2 linked regions of the Piscinibacter gummiphilus genome follow. The protein of the gene in region 2 interacts with the protein of the main gene of each other region in a pairwise test. Links are inferred from orthologs where the notes say so. Each region holds a gene or a part of one and is shown on either strand. Other genes may lie near its edges.

What was found.
Region 1: the proteins of purT (region 2) and A4W93_RS19500 interact in binary tests that used the Escherichia coli proteins (3 or more experiments, as listed by UniProt). The link is inferred for Piscinibacter gummiphilus from one-to-one orthologs.

Annotation. Positions count from the first base shown.
Region 1 is NZ_CP015118.1:4,303,125-4,310,948, forward strand. Bases 2,401-5,288 are described here. They hold A4W93_RS19500 (polyprenyl synthetase family protein), read right to left. Parts: upstream 4,361-5,288; coding sequence 3,440-4,360; downstream 2,401-3,439. Other genes in these bases: dxs (1-deoxy-D-xylulose-5-phosphate synthase), read right to left, coding at 2,401-3,440; A4W93_RS19505 (exodeoxyribonuclease VII small subunit), read right to left, coding at 4,357-4,599; A4W93_RS19510 (aromatic ring-hydroxylating oxygenase subunit alpha), read left to right, coding at 4,840-5,288. Outside these bases: A4W93_RS19485 (ABC transporter ATP-binding protein), read right to left, coding at 1-234; A4W93_RS19490 (lipoprotein-releasing ABC transporter permease subunit), read right to left, coding at 227-1,483; more of dxs, read right to left, coding at 1,557-2,400; more of A4W93_RS19510, read left to right, coding at 5,289-5,952; A4W93_RS19515 (DMT family transporter), read left to right, coding at 5,952-6,845; A4W93_RS19520 (sulfurtransferase), read left to right, coding at 6,859-7,701; A4W93_RS19525 (universal stress protein), read left to right, coding at 7,772-7,824.
Region 2 is NZ_CP015118.1:5,671,772-5,679,707, reverse strand. The notes cover bases 1,765-4,764. They hold purT (formate-dependent phosphoribosylglycinamide formyltransferase), read left to right. Parts: upstream 1,765-2,661; coding sequence 2,662-3,867; downstream 3,868-4,764. Other genes in these bases: A4W93_RS25985 (hypothetical protein), read left to right, coding at 4,051-4,746; A4W93_RS25995 (ABC transporter ATP-binding protein), read right to left, coding at 1,811-2,569; A4W93_RS26000 (ABC transporter permease), read right to left, coding at 1,765-1,814. In the rest of the region: A4W93_RS26005 (ABC transporter substrate-binding protein), read right to left, coding at 1-962; more of A4W93_RS26000, read right to left, coding at 1,038-1,764; A4W93_RS25980 (hypothetical protein), read left to right, coding at 4,911-5,309; A4W93_RS25975 (beta-ketoacyl synthase chain length factor), read left to right, coding at 5,497-6,231; A4W93_RS25970 (lysophospholipid acyltransferase family protein), read left to right, coding at 6,224-7,003; A4W93_RS25965 (phosphopantetheine-binding protein), read left to right, coding at 6,990-7,262; A4W93_RS25960 (acyl carrier protein), read left to right, coding at 7,295-7,549; A4W93_RS25955 (COG4648 family protein), read left to right, coding at 7,567-7,936. UniProt on the Escherichia coli protein: Involved in the de novo purine biosynthesis. Catalyzes the transfer of formate to 5-phospho-ribosyl-glycinamide (GAR), producing 5-phospho-ribosyl-N-formylglycinamide (FGAR). Formate is provided by PurU via hydrolysis of 10-formyl-tetrahydrofolate.

The sequences.
Region 1 (7,824 bases), 1.4 Mb from region 2 along the record:
CGCGCCCATGTGGGCGAAGTCGCGGCCGGCCAGGCGCACGGTGCCGCGGCTCGGCGCCTCGAGGCCGCCCAGCAGGTGCAGCAGCGTGCTCTTGCCGGAACCGGACGCGCCGACGACGGCCACGGCCTCGCCACGCGCCACGCGCAGGTCCACGCCCTGCAGCACCTGCACGTCGAGCCCGCCTTCGTCGAACCGCTTGTGCAGGCCCACGGCCTCGATCACGGGGTCATTCATAACGCAGGGCCTCGGCGGGTTGGACGCGGCTGGCCCGCCAGCTGGGGTACAGCGTGGCGAGGAAGGCGAGCACGAGCGAGATCAGGGTGATGGGCAGGATGTCGCCCCACTGCGGGTCGCTGGGCATGCGGCTGATCAGGTAGATGCTGCCCGGCAGGAAGCTGGTGTTGAGCAGCCGCTCGAGCGCCGGCACGAGGGTGCCGATGTTGAACGACACCAGCAGCCCGAGCACCACGCCGGCCAGCGTGCCGATCACGCCGGACAGCGCGCCCTGCACCATGAAGATGCCCATGATGGAACGCGGCGTGGCGCCGAGGGTGCGCAGGATCGCGATGTCGGCGCGCTTGTCGGTCACCGTCATCACGAGCGTGGAGACGAGGTTGAACGCGGCCACCGCGACGATCAGCGTGAGGATGATGAACATCAGCCGCTTCTCGAGCTGCACGGCCGAGAACCAGTTGCGGTTGGTGCGGGTCCAGTCGCGCACCGAGACCTCGGGGCCGAGCACCTGCGACAGCTGCGCGCCCACGTCGCGGGCGTCGTGCAGGTTCTTCAGGCGCAGCTGGACGCCCGACGGGCCCTCGAGGCGGAACAGCTTGGCCGCGTCTTCGATGTGGATCATCGCGAGCGTGCTGTCGTACTCGTAGTGGCCCGAGTCGAAGGTGCCGACCACGGTGACCTGCTTCAGGCGGGGCACCACGCCGGCCGGCGTGACCTGGCCGCCCGGGGCCACGATGGTGACGTTGTCGCCCTCGCGCACGCCCAGGGACCGCGCGAGTTCCACGCCCAGCACGATGCCCCACTGGCCGGGGACGAGTTTCGCGAGGGTGGTGTCCTTGAGCTTCGCGGCCACCTCGGTGACCGTGGCCTCGTCGTTCGGCGAGATGCCGCGCACGACGGCGCCGCGCATGTCCTCGCCGCGGGCGATCAGGGCCTGCATCGCGATGAAGGGGGCCGCGCCGATCACCTGCGGGTTCTCGCGCGCCTTCGCGGCGGTGGCCTGCCAGTCGGGCAGCGCGGCGCCGTAGGCGTCGACCACCTCGATGTGGGCGATGGCCGACAGCATGCGGTCGCGGACCTCCTTCTGGAAGCCGTTCATCACCGACAGCACGATGATGAGCGCCGCGACGCCGAGCCCGATGCCGAGCATCGACACGCCGGAGATGAAGGAGATGAAGCCGTTGCGCCGGCCGGCGCGTCCCGCGCGCGTGTAGCGCCAGCCGATCTGCAGTTCGTAGGGCCAGTTCATGCGGTGCAGGAGTGATGGGGGCCCGGTCTCGGACCGGGCCGGGCGCGGATTGGTTCCGCGCGGGGTCTCGAACTCAGTGGTTGGCGGCCGGGCGCAGCAGCGCCGGCTTCGCGCCGAAACGCTTGATGACCGAGGCCTCGATGCCGGCGGCGTCGAGCCCGTTGAGGCTCATCAGCTTGACCGGGTCGCCGTGTTCGATGAACTGGTCGGGCAGGCCCAGCACCAGCACGGGCACGTTCAGGCCGGCCGCCTGCAGGGCCTCGAGCACCGCGCTGCCCGCGCCACCCATCACGCAGCCGTCCTCCACCGTGACGAGGGCGTCGTGGGTGCGGGCCAGCTCGGCCACCAGGGCCGCGTCGAGCGGCTTGGCGTAGCGCATGTTCGCCACCGTGGCGCCGAGCTTCTCGGCGGCTTCGAGCGCGGGGTACAGCAGCGTGCCGAATGCCAGGATGGCCACGCGTTCGCCGCGGCGGCGCACCTCGCCCTTGCCCCACGGCAGGGTCTCGAGGCCGTCGCCCGGCACCACGCCGACACCGGCGCCGCGCGGGTAGCGCACGGCCACCGGATGGTTCTGCGCGTAGGCCGTGCTCAGCAGCTGGCGGCACTCGCGCTCGTCGGCCGGGGTCAGCACGCTGACGTTCGGGATGCAGCGCAGGAAGGCGATGTCGTAGTTGCCCGCGTGCGTAGCGCCGTCGGCACCGACCAGGCCCGCGCGGTCGAGCGCGAACACCACCGGGAGGTTCTGGATGGCGACGTCGTGCACGAGCTGGTCGTACGCGCGCTGCAGGAAGGTGGAGTAGATGGCCACGACGGGCTTCATGCCCTCGCAGGCGAGGCCGCCCGCGAACGTGACGGCGTGCTGCTCGGCGATGCCCACGTCGTGGTACCGCTTCGGGAACCGCTGCTCGAACTCGACCATGCCCGAACCCTCGCGCATCGCGGGCGTGATGCCCACGAGGCGCTCGTCGGCGGCGGCCATGTCGCACAGCCACTGGCCGAACACCTGCGTGAAGGTGGTCTTGGGCACACCCGACGGCTTCTTCAGGCCCTCGGCGGGGTTGAACTTGCCCGGGCCGTGGTACGCGATGGGGTCGGCCTCGGCGAGCTTGTAGCCGTAGCCCTTCTTCGTGACGACGTGCAGGAACAGCGGGCCCTTCATGCCGCGCAGGTTCTCGAGCGTGGGCACGAGCGAGTCGAGGTCGTGGCCGTCGATGGGGCCGAAGTACGTGAAGCCGAACTCCTCGAAGATCGTGCACGGCACGACCATGCCCTTCGCGTGCTCTTCGAGGCGGCGGGCCAGCTCGAACAGCGGGGGCGCGTTCTTCAGCACGTTCTTCGCGGTGTCGCGCGCCGTGGCGTAGAACTTGCCGCTCATCAGGCGGGCGAAGTAGCGGTTGAGCGCCCCGACCGGCGGGGAGATCGACATGTCGTTGTCGTTGAGCACCACGATCATGTTGGCGCCCGCGACCCCGGCGTTGTTCAGGGCCTCGAAGGCCATGCCGGCCGTCATGGCGCCGTCGCCGATCACGGCGATGGAGCGGCGGTCCTCGCCCTTCATCTTCGCGGCCACGGCCATGCCGAGCGCGGCCGAGATGGAGGTGGACGAGTGGGCGGTGCCGAAGGTGTCGTACTCGCTCTCGTCGCGGCGCGGGAAGCCCGACAGGCCGCCCAGCTGACGCAGCGTCGACATGCGGTCGCGGCGGCCGGTGAGGATCTTGTGCGGGTAGGTCTGGTGGCCCACGTCCCAGACGATGCGGTCCTGCGGCGTGTTGAACACGTGGTGCAGCGCGATGGTCAGCTCGACCGTGCCCAGGTTCGACGACAGGTGCCCGCCGGTCTGCGAGACGCTCTGCAGCAGGAATTCGCGCAGCTCGGCGGAGAGCTGCTTGAGTTCCAGCCGCGACAAGCCGCGCAGGTCGGCCGGGCCGTCGATCTTTTGCAGGAGGGTGGGGTTCATCAGTTGTCTCTTTCCACGACCTTGTCGGCCAGCACCTTCAGGCGTTCGACGTTGGCGATGCCGCTTCGCGCGAGCGCCGCCTGCGCCTTGTTGCGCAGCTCCTCCGCGTGGGCACGCGCGGCCGGCAGGCCGAGGATGCTCACGTAGGTGGGCTTGTTGTTGTCCATGTCCTTGCCGGCCGTCTTGCCGAGCGTTTCCGAGGCCTGCGTGACATCGAGGATGTCGTCGACCACCTGGAAGGCGAGGCCCACGGCGTCGCCGTAGTCGGCCAGGGCCGACCAGGCGGCGGGGGGCAGGTCGCCGCAGGCGGCCCCCATCAGCACGCTGCCCTGCAGCAGGGCGCCGGTCTTGCGGTGGTGCATGTCGCGCAGGGCCTGCTCGTTCAGGGGCACGCCGACGCTCGCGAGGTCGATGGCCTGGCCGCCGGCCATGCCGGCGTGGCCGGCCGAGCGGGCCAGCAGCGAACACAACTTGGCCTGCAGGGCCGCGGGCACCCCGTCGTCGGGCGTGAGCACCTCGAAGGCGAGCGCCTGCATGGCGTCACCCGCCAGCATGGCCTGGGCCTCGCCGAACTGCACGTGCACGGTGGGCTTGCCCCGGCGCAGCACGTCGTTGTCCATGCACGGCATGTCGTCGTGCACGAGGGAATAGGCGTGGATCAGCTCGACCGCGCAGGCGGCGCGCAGCGAGGCCTCGCGGTGGCCGCCCACCGCCTGGGCGGCGGCCAGCACCAGCAGCGGACGCAGGCGCTTGCCGCCGTCGAGCACGCCATAGCGCATGGCCTGGCCGAGGCCGGCCGGCGCGGTGCCGGGCACCCAGGCCGACAGCGCCGACTCGACGGTGTCCAGCTCGGCCCGGAGCCACGCGTCGAAGGGCACCGACTGCGGCACGGAGGCAGCGGCTACGGAAAACAAGCTCATGAATCAGTCCAGGGTTTCAGCTGACCGTCCTCGAGCAACCGGACCTGGGTTTCCACGGCGTCCAGTCTCGAACGGCAGAAATTCAACAGTTCGGCCCCTCGGCGATAGCTGCCGAGCAGCGCGTCGAGCGGCAATTGCCCGCCCTCCATCGCTGCCACGAGGCGTTCCAGCTCGGCCAGGGCTTCTTCATAGCTGTCGGGCAGCTGAGCAGCGGTCGGGGCGGGGGGAGCTTTGGCCATCGTGCGAAGGAAATAGGGGATTGTAGTCAGGCCGGACACGGCGGGACATCCCGGGTTACCGCCTGTAGCTTCCCCGCAATGGGGGTCTTGCACGGAGGGCTGCTCGGCGTCATGCCCTTCCTTCCGTTACAATCCGGGGCCTCGCTAAAAACAGCGCGCCGTGCGCAGCGAGACATCCCACTCCTGCGGTCACCCCCCGGGGGTGGCCGTGAACATCGGTTATAGGAGATCCTCGGGATCATGTCCGACCTGAGCCTCACCCTCGAAGCTCTCGAGCAGCATCGCTCGCAACTCCCCGTAGCAGCCTACTTCGACGACGACCTCCATCGCCGCGAGATGGAGCTGATCTTCCAGCACGGTCCCCGGTACCTCGGCCACGAACTCGCCGTGCCCGAGGTCGGCGACCACTACGCCCTGCCCCAGGAGGGGGAAGGCCGCGCGCTCGTGCGCACCGCCGAGGGCATCCAGCTGCTGTCGAACGTCTGCCGCCACCGCCAGGCGGTGATGCTGCGCGGGCGCGGCAACACCGGCAAGAACATCGTGTGCCCCCTGCACCGCTGGACCTACGACCTGAAGGGCCAGCTGGTGGGCGCCCCGCATTTCCCCGAAGACCCCTGCCTCCACCTGAACGCCTACAAGACGCGCAGCTGGAACGGGCTGATCTTCGAGGACAACGGCCGCGACATCGCCGCCGAGCTGGGCCAGATCGGCCCCCGCGCCGCGCTCGACTTCGACGGCTACGTGCTCGACCGCGTGCACGTGCACGAGTGCGACTACAACTGGAAGACGTTCATCGAGGTGTACCTCGAGGACTACCACGTGGGCCCGTTCCACCCCGGCCTGAGCCAGTTCGTCACCTGCAACGACCTCGAGTGGGAGTTCGGCAGGCACCACTCGGTGCAGACCGTGGGCACCAACAACGCCCTCGTGAAGGCCGGCTCGGACGTGTACCGCAAGTGGCACGACGCCGTGCTCGCGTTCCGCGACGGCGTGCCGCCCGAGCGCGGGGCCATCTGGCTCACGTACTACCCGAACATCATGATCGAGTGGTATCCGCACGTGCTGGTGGTCTCGGCGCTGTACCCGAAGGGGCCGCAGAAGACCGTCAACGTGGTGGAGTTCTACTACCCCGAGGAAATCCACGCGTTCGAGCGCGACTTCGTCGACGCCCAGCAGGCCGCCTACCTGGAGACCTGCGTCGAGGACGACGAGATCGCCCTGCGCATGGACGCCGGCCGCAAGGCGCTGCACGAACGCGGCGACAACGAAGTGGGTCCCTATCAATCCCCGATGGAAGACGGCATGCGCGAGTTCCATGCCTGGTACCGCCGAACGATGAATTTCCGAGCCTGATGCCCGCTTCCGCCCTGATGGTCCTGGCGACCTTCCTGTTCGCCACGATGGGGGTGTGCGTCAAGCTCGCCTCCAGCCTCTACGGCACCGGCGAGATCGTCTTCTACCGCGGCCTGATCGGGGCCACGATGCTGTTCATCGTCAGCCGCGTCCGCGGCGGCACGCTGCGCACCGGCGTGCCCGGCATGCACTTCTGGCGCTCGCTCACCGGCGTCACGGCGCTGTGCATGTGGTTCTATTCCATCGGCAACCTGCCGCTCGCCACGTCGATGACGCTGAACTACATGTCGTCGGTGTGGATGGCGCTGTTCCTGATCGGCGGCGCCGTGGCCCTGGGCACCACCCGGGTCGACGGCAAGGTCGTGGGCACCATCCTGCTCGGCTTCGGCGGCGTGGCGCTCGTGCTGCGCCCCACCATCGACCAGCAGCAGCTGTGGCACGGCCTCGTGGGGCTGATCTCGGGGATGATCTCGGCCACGGCCTACCTGCAGGTCACGGCCCTCGGCCGGGCCGGCGAGCCCGAGTACCGCACCGTCTTCTACTTCTCGCTGGGCGGTGTGGTGGCCGGCGCGGGCATGACGCTGCTCAACGACGGTTTCCACGCCCACACCTGGAAGGGCGCCGGGCTGCTGATCGCCGTGGGCCTGCTCGCCACCACGGCCCAGCTGCTGATGACCCGCGCGTACGCCACGGGCCGCACGCTCGTCAACGCGAGCCTGCAGTACCTGGGCATCGCGTTCGCGTTCGGCTACGGCGTGCTGCTGTTCGACGACCCGGTCACCTGGATGGCGCTGGCCGGCATGGCGCTGATCATCGGCGCCGGGGTCGCGGCCACGATGCTGCGCACCAAGGTCACGAACAAGACCGACACCACCATCATGAACGAGACCTGAGGACCCGCACGCCATGGACACGCCGCTGATCTCCGCCTCCGCGCTGCTGGGCGCGTCCCCTGCCCCGCTGCTGCTCGACTGCAGCTTCGACCTCGCCGACGCGGCGGCCGGCGAACAAGCGTACGTGCTGGGCCACCTGCCCGGCGCGCTGTACGTGCACCTCGACCGCGACCTGTCGGGCGCGAAGACCGGCATGAACGGCCGCCATCCGCTGCGCACGCGCGACGAATATGCCGCGTGGATGGCTTCGGTCGGCATCGGCCCGGACCGCGAGGTGGTGGTGTACGACCGCCAGGCCGGCATGTTCGCGGTGCGTGCGTGGTGGGTGCTGCGCTGGATGGGGCACACGCGGGTCGCGCTGCTCGACGGCGGCGTCGACGCCTGGGTGCGCGCCGGCGGATCGCTCGCCACCGACGTGCCCGTGCCGAAGCCCGTGGCCATCACGCCCGCGCCCGCGCCCGCCATGCCCACGCTGGATGCCGCCGCCGTCCTCGCCCGCCTGCCCGGCCTGCGCCTGCTCGACGCCCGCGCGCCCGAGCGCTACCGGGGCGACGTCGAACCCATCGACCGCGTCGCCGGCCACATCCCCGGCGCCCGCAACCGCTTCTTCAAGGACAACCTGCAGGCCGACGGCACCTTCAAGCCGGCCGCGCAGCTTCGCGCCGAGTACGCCCCGCTGGTCGACGGCGCGGCAAAGGGGTCGGTGGTGGTGTCGTGCGGCTCGGGGGTCACGGCGTGCCATGACGTGCTCGCGATGGAAGTCGCCGGCCTCGGCACCGCCACGCTGTACCCGGGATCGTGGAGCGAGTGGTCGGCGGATCCGGAGCGCCCGGTGGAGAAGTCCCCGGCCGCGTAGGACATCCGTCATTGACCGGTCACCGCGGCCGGTCTACGCTGGGGCCGTTGCATCCGCAAGGAGGTCCACCATGTTCCAACGCATCCTGGTCCCCACCGACGGTTCGGACATCACGCAGAAGTC
Region 2 (7,936 bases):
CCCAGGGCGGCCTTCACGTCCAGCCCCACCTTGCGGTTGACGAACTGCAGCGTGGCCACCTTCGACACGTCGACCTCACCGGGCTTGTAGAGGCCGGCCTTCACCATCTGCGTGTAGAAGTCCTGGATGCGCGCGGTGTTCATCGCGCCGATGCCCTGCGTGAGCGACTGGCCCGAGTCGACGATGCCCTGCTGCTTCATCAGCGCGACGGACGCCTCGAGCTCCTCGATGGTCATCTCGGGGTTGTCCTTCAGCATCAGCGCGTTGGCGGCGCGGCGGTCACCGTAGAGGTAGTTCACCCAGCCGAGGATGGACCCGTCGACGAACCGCTTCACGAGGTCGGGCTTGTCGCGCACGGTGGCCGTGCGGGCCTCGATGACGGTGGAGTAGGTGCTGAAGCCGTGGTCCGCCAGCAGGTGCACCACCGGCTTGAACTTGCCCTGGTTCTGCACATAGATGGGCTCGGCCACCGAGTAGCCTTGCTGGATGGCCTTGGGGTTCGAGAGGAACGGGCCCAGGTTGTAGTTGTAGGGCTTGAGCGCCTCGTCGCGGAAGCCGTGCGTGACCTTGAGCCACTGCCACCAGCTGAACTGGCCGTCCTTCGCGATCAGCGCCACCGGCGCGTTCTTCAGCGACTCGAAGGACTCGTAGCCCTGGCCCGGGTGGGCGATCAGCGCCTGCGGGTCCTTCTGGAACATCGCGGCCACCACGATGGTGGGCACGCCGTTCTTCACGTTGTCGAAGCTGTGCAGCAGGTTGCCGGTCATCAGGAAGTCGATGCGGCCGGCCGGCAGCAGCGGCCGGTTGTTCACCTGCGGGCCGCCCGGCACCAGGGTCACGTCGAGGCCGAGCTTCTGGTAGGTGCCGTCGGCGATGGCCTGGTAGAAGCCGCCGTGGGCGGCCTGCGCCTTCCAGTTCGTGGCGAAGGTGACCTTGTCGGCGGCGGCGGCGGTGCCGCACAGCGCGGCGAGGCGAGGGCGATCAGGGACCAGCGGGGCAGGGCGGTCATTGCAGGCGGACTCCAGGGAGGGACAGGTTCAGTTCGGCGACCCCGTGGGGTGCCAGCGGCCGAGCAGCGCGTGGGACAGGCGGTCGAACAGCCAGAAGATCGCGACCCCGGTCAGCACGAGCAGCACGAGCGCGGCGAACATCTTCGGCGTTTCGGTGCGGAAGCTCGCCTCGAGGATGCGTGAGGCGAGCCCGGTTTCACGGCCTGCCGCGCCGGCCACCATCTCGGCCGTCACGGCCCCGATCAGGCTCAGGCCGCCGGAGATTTTCAGCCCGGCCGCGAAGTAGGGCAAGGCCGTCGGCACGAGCAGCAGGCGCAGCCGCTGCCAGGGCGTCGCGCGGTACAGCCGGAACAGGTCGCGGTGGCCCGGTTCGGCCGCACGCAGGCCCAGCACGGTGTTCGACAGGATCGGAAAGAACGCGGTGATCCACGTGCACAGCAGCAGCGCGGCCGTGGTGCTCTCGACGTAGATCAGGATCAGCGGCGCCACGGCCACCACGGGCGTCACCTGCAGCATCACCGCCACGGGCAGGAACGCGCGTTCGAGCGGCCGCGACAGCGCGAACACGCTCGCCACCAGCACCCCGCCGGCCACGGCCAGGGCCAGCGCGCCGAACGTGATCTTGAGCGTGAACCACCAGCTGCCGGCGAGCGAGGCGGCGTTCGCCCACAGGGTCTGGAGCACGAGCGACGGCGCGGGCAGCGTGTAGTGCGGGATCTCCGCGACCCGTACGAGCACCTCCCAGGCCAGGAGCAGGGCCACCATCACCCCTGCGGGGAGCAGCGCGTCGGTGAGCCGCTTCATGCCGCCGTCGCCGCTTCGAGCGCGTCCGACAGCCGCCGGCACAGTTCGGCGAACCGGGGCGAGGTGCGGAACCCGGGGGGGCGCGGATGCGGCTCGTCGATCTCGACCACGTCGACGATGCGCCCCGGCCGCGCACCCATCACCAGCACCCGCTGGCTCAGGTACACCGCCTCCACCACGCTGTGGGTCACGAACATCACGGCCATCGGCTCGGCCTGCCAGGCCTCGAGCAGCTCGGCGTTCAGGCGCTGGCGGGTGATCTCGTCGAGGGCGGCGAACGGCTCGTCCATCAGCAGCGCCTCGGGCTGCGTCACGCGGGCGCGCGCGATGGCGACGCGCATCTTCATGCCCCCCGACAGTTCCGACGGCATCGCATGAGCGAAGTCGGCCAGCCCCATCGAGGCGAGCAGCGCGCCGATGCGCGGCGCGGCCTCGGCGCGGGACACGCCGGCCAGCCGCAGCGGCAGCCACACGTTGTCGAACACGTCGGCCCAGGGCAGCAGCGTGGCGTCCTGGAAGACGAAACCGGTGCGGGCCTGGCCGGGGTCGCGCCAGGCGGGGGTGTCGACGCGGCCGGCGGTGGGCTGGTCGAGCCCCGCGACGAGCCGCAGCACCGTGCTCTTGCCGCAGCCGGACGGCCCCAGCAGCGAGACGAACTCGCCGGCCCGGACCTCGAGCGAGGCCGACTGCAGTGCCACGGTGCCGGAGGCGAAACGTTTGTCGACGGAGGACAGCGAGATCAGGGCATCGGGCATGGGCGCGAGTGTGCCGCAAGCGGCGGAGGCGCGCGGCTGGTGGACAATTGCGCCCTTTGCCATTCCATTCGCTTTTCACGGGGACTTGAATCATGAGCGTCACTCTCGGAACACCGCTGTCGCCCACCGCCGTCAAGGTCATGCTGCTCGGCAGCGGTGAACTCGGCAAGGAGGTGCTGATCGCCCTGCAACGCCTCGGCGTGGAGACCATCGCCGTCGACCGCTACGAGAACGCCCCGGGCCAGCAGGTCGCCCACCACGCCCGCACCATCACGATGAGCGACCCGGCCCAGCTGCGCGCGCTGATCGAGAAGGAGCGCCCGGACCTGGTCGTGCCCGAGATCGAGGCCATCGCCACGCCCATGCTGGAGCAGCTCGAGGCCGAGAAGGTCGTCCGCGTGATCCCCACCGCCCGCGCCGCGCGCCTGACGATGGACCGCGAAGGCATCCGCCGCCTCGCCGCCGAGACGCTCGGCCTGCCCACGAGCCCGTACGTCTTCTGCGACTCGCTCGCCGAGCTGCAGGCGGCCATCGACTCCAAGATCGGTTACCCCTGCGTGGTCAAGCCGGTGATGAGCAGCTCGGGCAAGGGCCAGAGCAAGATCGACGGCCCGGCCGACGTGCAGAAGGCCTGGGACTTCGCGATGGCCGGCGGCCGCGTGAGCCACGGCCGCGTGATCGTCGAGGGCTTCATCGACTTCGACTACGAGATCACCCAGCTCACCGTGCGCGCCGCCGGTGCCGACGGCCAGACCGAAACCCACTTCTGCGAGCCCATCGGCCACGTGCAGGTCAAGGGCGACTATGTCGAGAGCTGGCAGCCGCACCCGATGCACCCGGCCGCGCTGCAGCGTTCGCGCGACATCTGCAAGGCCGTGACCGACAACCTCGGCGGACATGGTGTCTTCGGCGTCGAACTGTTCGTGAAGGGCGACCAGGTCTGGTTCAGCGAGGTCAGCCCGCGTCCGCACGACACCGGCATGGTCACCATGACCACCCAGTGGCAAAGCGAGTTCGAGCTGCACGCCCGCGCCATCCTCGGCCTGCCGGTCAGCACGGCGCTGAAGAGCCCGGGCGCAAGTGCAGTCATTTACGGGGGTGTCGAAGCCACCGGAATTGCCTACGATGGTCTTGACGAAGCCCTGCGCGTGCCCCAGACCGACGTGCGCCTGTTCGGCAAGCCCGAGAGCTTCGAGAAGCGCCGGATGGGTGTCGCGCTCGCGTACGACGCCGACGTGGAAGTGGCTCGCCGGCGGGCCAAGGAGGCTGCGTCGAAGGTGCGTCCGCGCAAAGGCTGACGCGCCCGGGGGAAGGGGACAGGCGCTCCGCCGTGCGCTTGTCCTACAGACGGTCCCAAACGCGGCCGACAGTGGTGGAGAAGGGGGTGAACGATAGTTTGGTCACGCTCCGGGACAAATGGCATGAGCCACGAGTCCGACAGGAGTTCCATACTCACCCTCACTGTCGTCGTCGAGGTCACCATGAACACCATGCTGGCGCCCAGGATCGGCTTCCCCCTCGTCCCGAGGGATGCCTGGGCCGTTGCCGGTGGTGTGCTGGCCTTCCTGGCCGCGGTCTCCCTCGCCCCCGACACCGCGTACGCCCAGGACGTGGCAGCCATCCCGGCCGCCAGCGGCGAAACGATGAACTCCCTGCTCGGTCGCATCGCCCCGGCCACCCTCGCCGCCGCCCCCCGCCTCACCGTCGAGCACGAGCGAGTGCTCGACGACGAACGCGCCCCCTCCAGCCGCACCGGCCTCGACGCCTACGGCCGCCCGCTCGTCGAGCTGGGGGGTGTGACGTACCGGTGGTGGGTCAGCCGCGGCGCGTCGAACTTCGGGGTGGGCGTGGGCGCGCTGGGCTACGTCGTGCCGCCCACCGAACCCGGCGGCGCCCAGGCGCTCGCCTACAGCAGTTCGGTGCTCACCCTCGGCTGGCGCTACCAGGTGGACGACCACTCCACCGTCTTCGCCGACGCCTCCGGCGCCCGCCGCTTCGACGCCGACACCAACGACCGCTACAGCACGAAGGTGGGTGTGGCGTGGAAGGCCCGCAGCAACAAGTTCGGCCTCGACGGCGCCTCCCGCAGCGTGGCGTTCCAGCTCGACTCGGGTTACAAGATGTCGCTCCGGGTGCGGCGCAACGGCGTCGGCCTGTACGTCAAGGGCCAGTTCTGACGGCCCCTCCCGCGCGGATCCTCCCGCGCGTCACTTTGTCACGCTGCCCGCGGCGGGCCCTCATTCGCGGGCGTTCACTCCGGCACGGCGGCTGCTACTGTTCGCCCCATGCGTTCCCGTCGGCCAAGGGGCCTCGGTGCGCGAATAACAAATGGGGTGGTCAGATGAATCTGGCGTGGATGATCTCGGCGGGCACCGCCGCCGGGCTGGGAATGATCGTGGGCGGCGCCATCGCATGGCAGTGGTGCTCCAGCCGTGCGATGAAACGCCAGCGTCGGCTCGTCGCCTCCGCGCGGGAGCAGTACGCCACGGGCACGCAGGGACTGCGCGCCACCAATGCCCGCCTCCAGGCCTCGCTCGACAAGGAAAAGCTGGCCATCCAGGGGCGCCTCGCGGCCGCGGCGGCCGATCACCGCGCCGAACTGGTGCGGCTCGAGGGCCAGTTGCGCTTCGCCTATGCCGAGATCGATCGTTTGCAGGCCCGCGGCACGGGCGAAGGCGCCGCGCCGGGCGTACCCACCGATGCCCACGGGTTTGCCCTCACCCGGCCGTTCGAGCGCTGAATCGGTCCTGCCACCGGGCTCGTCCGTGTGGCAAACACCCCGCTTTGGGGGCATGAAGTTGTCGGCCGCGGGCAGGGGGCTTTCGTAGAATCGACGGTTTGGAGCCAACGGGTGGAGTGGTACCGCGTCCGACGCGGAATTCCGATGGACCGACGGGCACGATCCCGCGGCCTCCCCCCGATACACCGTGAACCTCGAATTCGCCATCCCGTCATGGGCCGCCTGCGGTCCTGGTCTGTCGACGCCCGCCGATTGGCGCGCGTGGGCGGCCGCGCCCTGCGTGCCGGCCGGCGAACCGCGCCCCGACCTGTCCCAGGTGCCCGCGATGGTGCGGCGCCGCCTCAACGCGCTCGGCCGCACGGCGCTGCAGCCGGCGTTCGACGTGCACACGCCGGCGCCCGACGTCCCCGTGGTGTTCGCGTCGCGGTACGGCGACGCCTCCCGCGCGCTCGACCTGCTCGCCGAACTCGTCCGCGGCGAGGCGCTGTCGCCCACGTCGTTCGGCCTCTCCGTGCACAACGCCATCGGCGCGATGTACTCCATCATCCGGGGCGACCGCAGCAACTACCTGTCCGTGGCCGCCGGCCCCGGCACGGCGGCGGCCGGCCTCGTCGAGGCCGCGGGCCTGCTGGCCGACGGCGCACCCGAGGTGCTGGTGGTCTGCTGCGACGCCCCGCTGCCCGGCGGCTACGCCACGTTCGAGGACGGGCCGGCCGCGCTCTACGCCTGGGCGTGGCGGGTCACCGCCCCCGTGGCCGGGCAGGTGCGCTACTCGCTGGCCGCCGAGCCGGCGGCGGCCGCGTCGGAGCCGGCGGCGCTGCCCTTCGGCCTCGACGTGATGCGGTTCGTCGCCGCCGACGCCCCGAGCCTCACCCGCACGGCCTCGGGCACGGCCTGGACCTGGCGGCGCCACGATGCTTGAGCGCCTCGAACGCGTGTGGCGCATCGTCGCCACCGGCCTGTGCTTCACCACCTTCGGGCTGGGCGGGCTGGCGCTGCGCGTCCTCGTGTTCCCCTGCGTGCGCTGGTCCACCCGCGACCCCGAGCGCCGCGCGGTGCGGGTCAAGGCCATCATCCGCACCACGTTCCGCGTGTTCGTCGCGATGATGCGCCGGGTGGGGGTGCTGAGCCTCGAGATCCACGGGCTGGAGAAGCTGCAGGGCGGCGGCCGGCTCATCGTTGCCAACCATCCGTCGCTGGTGGACGTTGTGTTCCTCATGTCCTGCATCGACCGCGCCGACTGCATCGTGAAGAGTTCGCTCGCGCGCAACCCCTTCACGCGCGGGCCCGTGGTCGCGGCCGGCTTCCTCTGCAACGACGAAGGCGCGGGGCTCGTGGAAGACTGCGTCGCCTCGGTGCGGCGCGGCAACAACCTCATCATCTTCCCCGAGGGTTCGCGCACGCCGCTGCCCGGTACCCCGCCGCTGCCGCTGCAGCGCGGCGCCGCCAACATCGCCGTCCGAGGCGAGATCGACATCACTCCGGTGCGCATCCGCTGCCATCCGCCCATGCTGGCCAAGGGCGTGCCGTGGTACCGCGTGCCGCCCCGTCGCGGGCACTTCGTCATCGAGGTGTGCGACGACATTCCCGTGGCCCCCTTCCTGCAGGCCCGCAGCGCTGCCATCGCCACCCGCGAACTCACTGCGCACCTGACCGACTACTTTTCCCTGGAGATCCGCCGTGCCGTCACTTGAACTCGAGCTCAAGGAGCTGATCATCTCCTCGCTCGCGCTGGAAGACATCCGTCCCGAGGACATCGATTCCGACGCCGCCCTGTTCGTCGAAGGCCTCGGCCTCGACTCGATCGATGCCCTTGAACTGGGCCTGGCGCTGCAAAAGCGCTACGGTGTGCACATGTCGGCCGACTCCGCCGAGACCCGCAAGCATTTCGCCAACGTCAAGGCGCTCGCCGCATTCGTCGCCGCGAACCGCAAGCCCGCCCAACCGACCTGAACCCGATCCACCGCTCGCCCCGGGCCGCCATCATGACCAAAGACGACATCTACCAACGGATCGTCTCCATCCTCCACGAGACGTTCGACATCGCGCCCGAGCGCATCTCGCCCACGTCCACGCTCAACGGCGACCTCGACATCGACAGCATCGACGCGGTCGACCTCATCGTGCAGCTCAAGCCGCTCGTGGGCAAACGCCTGCAACCCGACGCGTTCAAGTCGGTGCGCACCGTGCAGGACGTGGTCGACGCGCTCTACCAGTTGGTTCACGACCCCGCGGCCTGAGTCCGGCCGCCACCGACATGACCTTTCGTCCGCTGACCGTGCTGTTGGGCGCGGTCACGCTTGCCTACCCGTTCCTCGTCTACGCCGGCATCGCCCACCTCCAGCCCCAGTGGCTCGCGCTGCTGCTCGGCGGCGTCGCGCTGCTGCGCGCGCTGGCGTCCCGCACGGCGTTCTGGTGGGTGGCCGCCGCGGGCGCCGGTGTGTTGGCCGCGCTCGGGTTCGCGGGCAACAGCCTGCTGCCGCTGAAGCTCTACCCGCTGCTCGTCAACGCCGTGTTCCTGGTCGTGTTCGCGATCAGCCTCGTGCACCCGCCGTCGGCCATCGAACGTTTCGCCCGCCTCACCGAACCCGACCTGCCGCCCGAGGGTGTGGCCTACACGCGCCGGG